Regions from separate parts of the Pseudoduganella sp. RAF19 genome, predicted to be linked through region 2. Evidence: riboswitches for the same ligand, from Rfam matches in the RefSeq annotation. Region 2 holds a riboswitch; the other holds the start of a gene.
What was found. A riboswitch is a leader RNA that binds a small molecule or an ion and turns the genes downstream of it on or off. The one in region 2 is predicted to bind thiamine pyrophosphate.

Region 1: it holds a riboswitch for thiamine pyrophosphate, as region 2 does, so the genes downstream of both, AB4Z19_RS00890 (TonB-dependent siderophore receptor) here and thiC (phosphomethylpyrimidine synthase ThiC) in region 2, are expected to answer to the same signal.

The regions. Positions count from the first base shown of each region.
Region 1 is NZ_JBFREF010000001.1:185,797-189,830, forward strand. It holds gene AB4Z19_RS00890 (TonB-dependent siderophore receptor) at 1-927, opposite strand, end outside; TPP riboswitch at 983-1,078, opposite strand; gene AB4Z19_RS00895 (iron-containing alcohol dehydrogenase) at 1,161-2,321, opposite strand; gene AB4Z19_RS00900 (ferritin family protein) at 2,431-2,733, shown strand; gene AB4Z19_RS00905 (immunity 26/phosphotriesterase HocA family protein) at 2,767-3,225, shown strand; gene AB4Z19_RS00910 (GFA family protein) at 3,231-3,641, shown strand; gene AB4Z19_RS00915 (RNA polymerase sigma factor) at 3,829-4,034, opposite strand, start outside.
Region 2 is NZ_JBFREF010000005.1:39,612-43,645, forward strand. It holds gene AB4Z19_RS13420 (S8 family serine peptidase) at 1-1,467, opposite strand, end outside; gene AB4Z19_RS13425 (hypothetical protein) at 1,572-2,195, opposite strand; TPP riboswitch at 2,278-2,380, shown strand; gene thiC (phosphomethylpyrimidine synthase ThiC) at 2,455-4,034, shown strand, end outside.

The DNA of each region.
Region 1 (4,034 bases), on a different contig from region 2:
GTCGTCGCGCTTGAAGATGTGCTGGTTGGCGCTGATGGTCGCTTGCCAGTCCTGCGACAGGGCATACTTAAAGGTCGCGCCGATATTGGTGGTTTCGGTTTTCACCGGCTTGGCCCATGGCTGGTCGTTCAGGAACACGTCCGCATCGACCTTCGGCAGCGCAGTGCCGCCGATCAGCTGGAAGCCCGGAGCGGTCAGCTGCGATTTGTTCTGGTAGTCGGCGTCCAGTTGCAGCAAGGCCTGCGGCGAGATCTGCCAGTCGAAGGCGCCGGAGATGAAGGAGCGGTGGCCGTCCGCGCCCTTGATGTAGGACTGGATATGCTCGCCCGCCGCGTTGATGCGGTAGCCGAAGCGGCGGTCTTCAAAGCGGCCGCCCAGGTCCACGGCGCCATACACGGTACCGCGCTCGCTGACTTCGAACAGCACGGAACGCAGATTGTTCTCGGTTGGGCGCTTGGTTACGTAGTTCACTACGCCGCCCGGGGCGGAGACGCCCATTTGCAGGCCGGACAGGCCCTTCAGGACTTCGATGCTTTCCTTGTTCTCCAGCGGGATCTGGGTGTCGCCGGAGATGGCGTGGCCGTCCTTGCGGTAGGAGCTGGCGTTATCCAGTTTGAAGCCGCGGATGGAGAACTGCTCGGCGTAACCAACCGCATTGTAGGAGTCGCCGATGCTGGCGTCGTACTTGGAAGCGTCGGTGGTGGAGCGGATGTTCAGGTCCTGCATCTGCTCGCGCGTGATCACGCTGACGGAAGCGGGCGTTTGCAGCAGAGGAGCGTCGGAGAAACCGGCGACGGAGGAACGGTCGGCAATGGCGCGGTTGGCGGTGATGACGACTTCGGTCATCTTGGTGTCGTTCGATTGCGCGTTCGCCAGCTGCGCAGCGGCCAGCGCGATGGCGGTAAGGGTGATGCGGGATTGATTCATGTTGTGCTCTTTTGTGGTTCTAACGAGCCAACGCGGGAGCATTCAAAGGAGGGGAGAAGACAACTTTGCGCTTTCCTTCGCTGGCATTATCCAGATCAGGTACGAAGGGTATTTCTCACCCGGACAATGTCCAGGACCCCTAGCGATCGCGCATTTTACCACAGGACCTCAAAACCCGAGGCGTGAACCTGGTGGCAGGCACGATGTGCCTGCCACCTGCTTTTGCGTCAGGTTTAAACGCTCAGCGCCAACGCGGCACGGGCGACGGCGGGCGTGATGTCGCGGTGCTCGCCCAGTTTGGTCATGCCGGCGGCTTCCAGCGCCTGAACTGTCGCGTCGATTGCGCTGGCTGCGTCCAGGCCGTAGCCGGACAGGCGCGTCTGCACGCCCATCTGCTCGAAGAAGGCGCGGGTGCGCTCGATGGCCGCGTCGATACGCGCATCTTCCGAACCTTCGCGCAGCCCCCAAACCCGCTCGGCATACTGCAGCAGCTTGCCCCGCTTGGCCTCGCGCTTCACCGACAAAATCCCCGGCAGCACAATCGCCAGCGTTTGCGCGTGATCCAGGCCGAACAGCGCGGTCAGCTCGTGGGCGATCATGTGCGTCGCCCAGTCCTGCGGCACGCCGACACCGATCAGACCATTCAACGCGAGGGTGGCGGTCCACATGATATTGGCACGGATTTCCAGATCTTCCGGCGCCGACAGCACCTGCGGACCTTGTTCGATCAGCGTCAGCAGCAAGCCTTCTGCGAAGCGGTCCTGGACTGGCGCGTTGACCGGGTAGGTCATGTACTGCTCCATCACGTGCACGAAGGCGTCCACCACGCCGTTGCCGACCTGGCGCAGGGGCAGGGTGAAGGTCTTGGACGGGTCCAGCACGGAGAACTGCGGATACACGAATCTGGACGCGAAAGCGCGCTTTTCCCTGGTCGCGGCGCGGGTAATCACGCTGGCGCTGTTCATTTCGGAACCGGTGGCGGGCAGCGTCAGCACCGCGCCGAAAGGCATGGCGCCTTGCACGACTTTGCCGCCGATGGACAGGATATCCCACGGTTCGCCGTCAAATACGGCTGCCGCTGCCACAAATTTGGTGCCGTCAATGACCGAACCGCCGCCAACGGCCAGCAGGTAATCGATTTTCTCGGCCTTGATCAGCGCAACCGCCTGCATCAGCGTTTCATAATGCGGATTCGGTTCGATGCCACCGAATTCGAGGACGGCATGACCGGCCAAAGCGGCCTTCACTTCGTCGTAAGTGCCATTCGCCTTGATGCTGCCGCCGCCGTAGAGCATCAGCACGCGCGCATTGGAGGGAATATGTTTCGCCATGCCGGCGATCTGGCCCGCGCCGAACAGGATTCGGGTGGGATTGTGGTATTCAAAATTGTTCATGCGCCAGATTATACGTGTCGTGCGACATCTTTTCAGGGGGGCAGCTACACTTGAGAAATCCGCGCCGCAGGCAGACAATGCGTGTAACCGCATGCCTAAGGAGACTGGAATGACGCAGGAACACGTTGTCGAACCGCGCGACTATCTGAACGCACAGGTGCTGGACATGCACCGGGCACTGACATCGCTCAGCGAAAAGATAGAGATGCTGGATCTTCAAAACCAGCGCGTCGAAGTCTGTACGGACCCGGAGCTGAAACTGGTGATGGCCAGTCAGCGCGACGGCACGCGCAAGCATATTGCGCAGTTGCTGGAATGGGTACGCCGCCGCGATCCGAAGTTGGATAAGGAAATGAAGGAAGCGCTGTTCAAGGCGGGTCCCATCGCCGCGCAGTTCCACTACGAAGAGTAGGCGGGGCGGTGCGGCGCAATTGAAAGGAAGTTGATGAAGTTGCAGCCGTACCGGGAGGGCAGCTGGTTTGCCATCCCGCTGAGAAACGGCGGATACGCCACCGGTCTGGTGGCCCGCCTGTCGCCACAAGGGAAGGTCATGCTGGCCTACCTGTTCGGTCCCAAGCACTGGACCCTGCCTACCCTGGCAGACGTGCAGGAGCTGAGGGCTGAAGATGCGCTCAAAGTGATCCGCGCCGGTGACGTGGCCGTGTCCAATGGGCGCTGGCCGGTGATCGGGAACCTGGTGAATTTCCGGCGCGAGGATTGGATGTCGCCCATGTTCATCCGCCGAGCCGACGCGCTGAAACGCGCCTGGCAGGCGACGTATTCGGACGATCCGGCCAAGCCGGACCGCGAAATATCGGTGCCCTACGATACGCCGGGGCTCGAAAGCGATTCTTTGTACGGCTACGGTTCTGCCGAGCTGCTGATGACCAAACTACTGGAGTAGGCATCATGTACAGGGGCGGCTGTTTGTGCGGGGCGGTGCGCTATGAAGTGGAAGGCCCGGCCTTCCACAGCACCTTGTGTCATTGCTCAATGTGCCGCCGCGCGGCCGGTGCGCCGGCCGTGGCGTGGTTCAGCGTGCGGCGCTCGGGCTTGCGCTTTGCTGGCGCGCCGGCGTCCTACCAGTCCAGTCCCGGCGTGACGCGGCAGTTCTGTTCGCGCTGCGGCACCCAGCTGACCTTTTCCGACGCCCGCACGCCGGAGGATGTCGACATCACCACCTCCAGCCTGGACGATCCGGAGCAGCTGCCGCCGGAGGATCACACCTTCTCCGAGAACCGTCTGCACTGGATGCAAATGGACGACCAGCTCCCGCGCTACCTGCGCACGCGCGCCGACGGGTCGCTGGAAAGCGCCTGAGAACCCACGGCGTGAATCTGGTGGCAGGCACTCCGTGCCAGCCACCCCTCCCGCGCCGCCGAACAGGTGGTTGGCACGGAGTGCCTGCACCCAGCCTGCGCCGCCGATCAGGTGGTTGGCACGGAGTGCCTGCACCCAGCCTGCGCCGCCGATCAGGTGGCTGGCACGGAGTGCCAGCCACCTGGGCTTACCGGTTTTGCGGGCGGGCCAGCGGCGTGCACGCGGCGGCGCGCGCCATCAGCAGCCCGCGCTCGCGCGCATTCTGCGTCAATTCCGCTGCCCGTTCAAATTCCGTACGCGCTTCGGTCAGCCGTCCCAGTTTGAACAGAAAATCGCCGCGTACGCTGGGCAGCAGGTGATAATTCTTCAGCGCCGGCTCATCGAGCAAGGTAT
Region 2 (4,034 bases):
GTCGCGGCCAGGCGTGCCGAGGTCGCGTGCGCTCAGGTCGAGCGAGGTGCGCAACTGAGCCGCGGTGCAATTGATGTGCAGGCTCCAGACCAGCGCGGCGACAGCCGATACGTGCGGCGTGGCCATCGAAGTGCCGTCCCATACCGCATAGTTGGATGGCGTGATCGTGATCGTAGCCACTTGGCCCGACTGGCCCAGCATCGCCTGTCCGTCAGCCTGGCTTGCGGAGACTGATGGAATATTCGTGACGGTCGTGCCCAGCGTGCCGCCAAAGCCGCCAGCCACATTGTTGTAGACGATGGCGCCCTTGCCGCCGCTGGTCTGGCAGTTGGATACCTTGGTGGCGAAGTCGATGCTGCCGCGCTGGATCAGGCAGATCTTGCCGCTTACGCTGGCGTCGACTTTGTCGCCGAGGCCGAAGTCGGCCAGCGGCGCGCTGGCCGTGGACTTGGGCGAGCCCTCCATATCGCCTGCGGCATAGCTCTTGTTGCCGACCGTGAGCGCGGAGTCGGCGCCGGTCCCCATCGGCACGGTGGACGTCACGGCCACACCGGGCGCCGACAGTTCCACCTTGCTGTTGTACTGCGAGAAGTCGGCCCAGTTCATGTTCGCATCCAGCGCGCCGACCGACACGACGGAAGCGTAGCCGGCCGGGTAGGAGATGGCCGTGTTGCCGTCGTTGCCTGCCGCCGCAATGGACAGCACATTCTTCGCGGCCAGCGCGTTGAAGGCCTTTTCTTCCGTCTTGGTCGGCTTACCGCCGCCCAGCGACATGCTGATGATGTTCGCACCCGCTGCGCCGCACTTGTTGACGGCCGTGGCCAAGGTGGACGAATACGCCCAGCCATCGGCGCCGAACACTTTGACGATGTGCAGCTTGAGCTGCTTGTTCGGATTGACGCCCACCACACCGATGGCATTGTTGACGGCGGCAATGGTGCCCGCAACGTGCGTCCCGTGCTGGTCTTCATCGGTGTACCACCAGCCGGTGCCTTTGTCCCACTCGCCGGTGAGGTTGTTGCCGATGATGTCTTCGTGATTGGCGTCGATGCCGGAATCAACGATGCACAGCTTGCGGTTGCCAGCCGACGCATCGGACAGCTGGTCGGCCTGCACCATGCTGATACCGTATGGGATGGTTTGCGCGCTGTTGCCGGGCGTGCCGCCGGCCTTGCGCAAGGCCATCGGATAGCGCTTCTCATCCTGCTCGATATACAGCACGTTGGGGTTGTGCTGCAGACCTTGCAGCGCTTGCGGCGGCACTTCAATCGCCATCGCGTCCATGCCGTAAATCTCATGCGCGACGGCGCCGTGTGCGGCAGCGGCAGCGGAGCGGACGGCGGCCGCGGCGCCGGGCTGGAAGGCCACCACGACGCGGACTTTATCCGGTGCTGCGGCGTAGGCGGGCAGGGCGGCGGCGAAGGTTGAGGCGGCAATGGCTAGCGGTAGAAGCTTGCTGTGCGTCATGATTTATCTCTCCCAAGATAGTCGCGTTGAAACACACTCAAGCGTAGGCCCGGCTGAGCTGCCGGGCAAACGGATTCGCTAGCAAATTGTCAGTTGTTGCGTTTTTAACGCGTCCCCGCGCAGGAAACATTCCAGGCAGTAAGATCGGCGCGCGATTTGCGTACGGACACGCCCGCCGTTTTGCCGATATCGCTTTCGAACACCATCATCGGCAAGCCGTCTTTGGCTTTATCGAGCGCGATGAGGTGGAAGTTGCGCGAGCGGATTGGCGCGCAGTTGGTGTTGCCCGCCATCAGCAAGCGAGCGCTTTGCAGCAGTTCGTTTTGCGACTGGATCAGGCGCAACTGGTCGATATCCGGCATGTCGGCGCGCAGGGCGACCGGCGTGCCGGGGGGCGCGCTGCATTGGGGCGTGTGATTGATCCAGGTGAGTGTGGTCTGCCGATCGCGCTCATGCCACGCGCCGTCCTCGCGCACAAACTCCGTACGCTGCATGCGGCACAGCGGCAGCACGATGCGCTGCGGCGCGCTGTCGGCGTACGCGCTGAACCGCCACTCCTTGCGCTGCGGCGCGCGCGTCACCAGCACGGGCGGCACTTGCGCCGCTTCCGGATAGCGGGCATGGTAAAAAGTTTCGAAGCTCTTTTGTTCGGCGCTCGTCGGCGCCCGCGTGTCCTGCGCCATCGCCACGACAGGCAGCAGTAGCGCCGCCCAGATTGCTGTTCGCATTGATTTCCTCCCGCGGCGATTATAACGGGGGGCTTGGCGGCAACGCACTGACTGGGTTATGATCGCATCGCTGCCGCAAGGCGGCACACGCTAGGGGTCCTGCGCGCTGAGAGGTGCGCGGGTGAGAAATACCCTCCGAACCTGATCTGGATAATGCCAGCGAAGGGAAGCTTCAGGATGTCCGCATGCGCCGCTCTGCCGGTGTTTGCGTGTGCAGCCTAACCTCCTTTGCTGGCTCCTGCCGCAAAGGAGCCAAAACTTGAACGCCAATCCGCAATTCCTCGCCGCCGAGGCCGAGGTAGACAGCGCAGCGATCGCACCGCTGCCCAATTCCCGCAAACTGTATGTCACCGGCAGCCGTGCCGATATCCGCGTGCCCATGCGCGAGATCAGCCTGTCCGGCAATAACGCACCGGTCACGGTGTACGACACCTCCGGACCTTACACGGACCCGGATGTGCAAATCGATATCCGCAAAGGCCTGGCCACACCGCGTGCGCCGTGGATCTCGCAGCGCGGCGACACCCTGCAGCTGGATGGACCAACTTCCGGCTACGGCAAGCAGCGCCTGGCCGATCAAGCGCTGGACGCCCTGCGCTTCGAGCTGCAACGCACGCCGCGCCGCGCGGCCCTTGGCCGCAACGTAAGCCAGATGCACTACGCGCGCCAGGGCATCATCACGCCCGAGATGGAATTCATCGCGATCCGCGAAAACCTGCGCCGCAAGGAATACCTCGAAGGTCTGCGCGCATCGGGACCGGACGGCGAAAAGATGGCGCGCCTGCTGGGACGCCAGCATCGCGGCCAGTCATTTGGCGCCAGCATCCCGGACGAGATCACGCCGGAATTCGTGCGCGAAGAAGTGGCGCGTGGCCGTGCCGTGATCCCGGCCAATATCAACCACCCGGAAGCGGAGCCGATGATCATTGGCCGTAACTTCCTGGTGAAGGTGAACGCCAATATCGGCAACTCCGCAGTGACCTCGTCGATCGGCGAGGAAGTCGAGAAGATGACCTGGGCCATCCGCTGGGGCGCCGACACGGTGATGGACCTCTCCACCGGCAAGCATATTCACGAAACGCGTGAATGGATCATCCGTAACAGCCCCGTGCCGATTGGCACCGTGCCGATCTACCAGGCGCTGGAAAAAGTCAATGGCAAGGCCGAAGACCTCACCTGGGAAATCTTCCGCGATACCTTGATCGAACAGGCGGAGCAGGGCGTCGACTATTTCACGATCCACGCCGGCGTGCTGTTGCGCTATGTGCCGCTGACGGCTGAGCGCATGACGGGCATCGTCTCGCGCGGCGGTTCGATCATGGCGAAATGGTGTCTGGCCCACCACAAGGAAAACTTCCTGTACACGCACTTCGAAGAGATCTGCGAAATCATGAAGGCCTACGACGTGACCTTCAGCCTGGGCGACGGTCTGCGTCCCGGCTCGGTGTATGACGCCAACGACGATGCCCAGCTGGGCGAGCTGCGCACCCTGGGTGAACTGACCCAGATCGCATGGAAGCACGATGTGCAGGTGATGATCGAAGGTCCGGGCCACGTGCCGATGCAGCTGATCAAGGAGAACATGGACATCCAGCTGGAGCAGTGCGACGAAGCGCCGTTCTACACGCTGGGTCCTTTGACGACCGACATCGCGCCGGGCTACGACCATATCACTTCCGGCATTGGCGCGGCGCAGATCGGCTGGTACGGTACGGCCATGCTGTGCTACGTCACGCCGAAGGAGCATCTCGGCCTGCCGGACAAGGATGATGTCAAGGAAGGCATCATCACCTACAAGATCGCGGCCCACGCTGCGGACCTGGCGAAAGGCCATCCGGG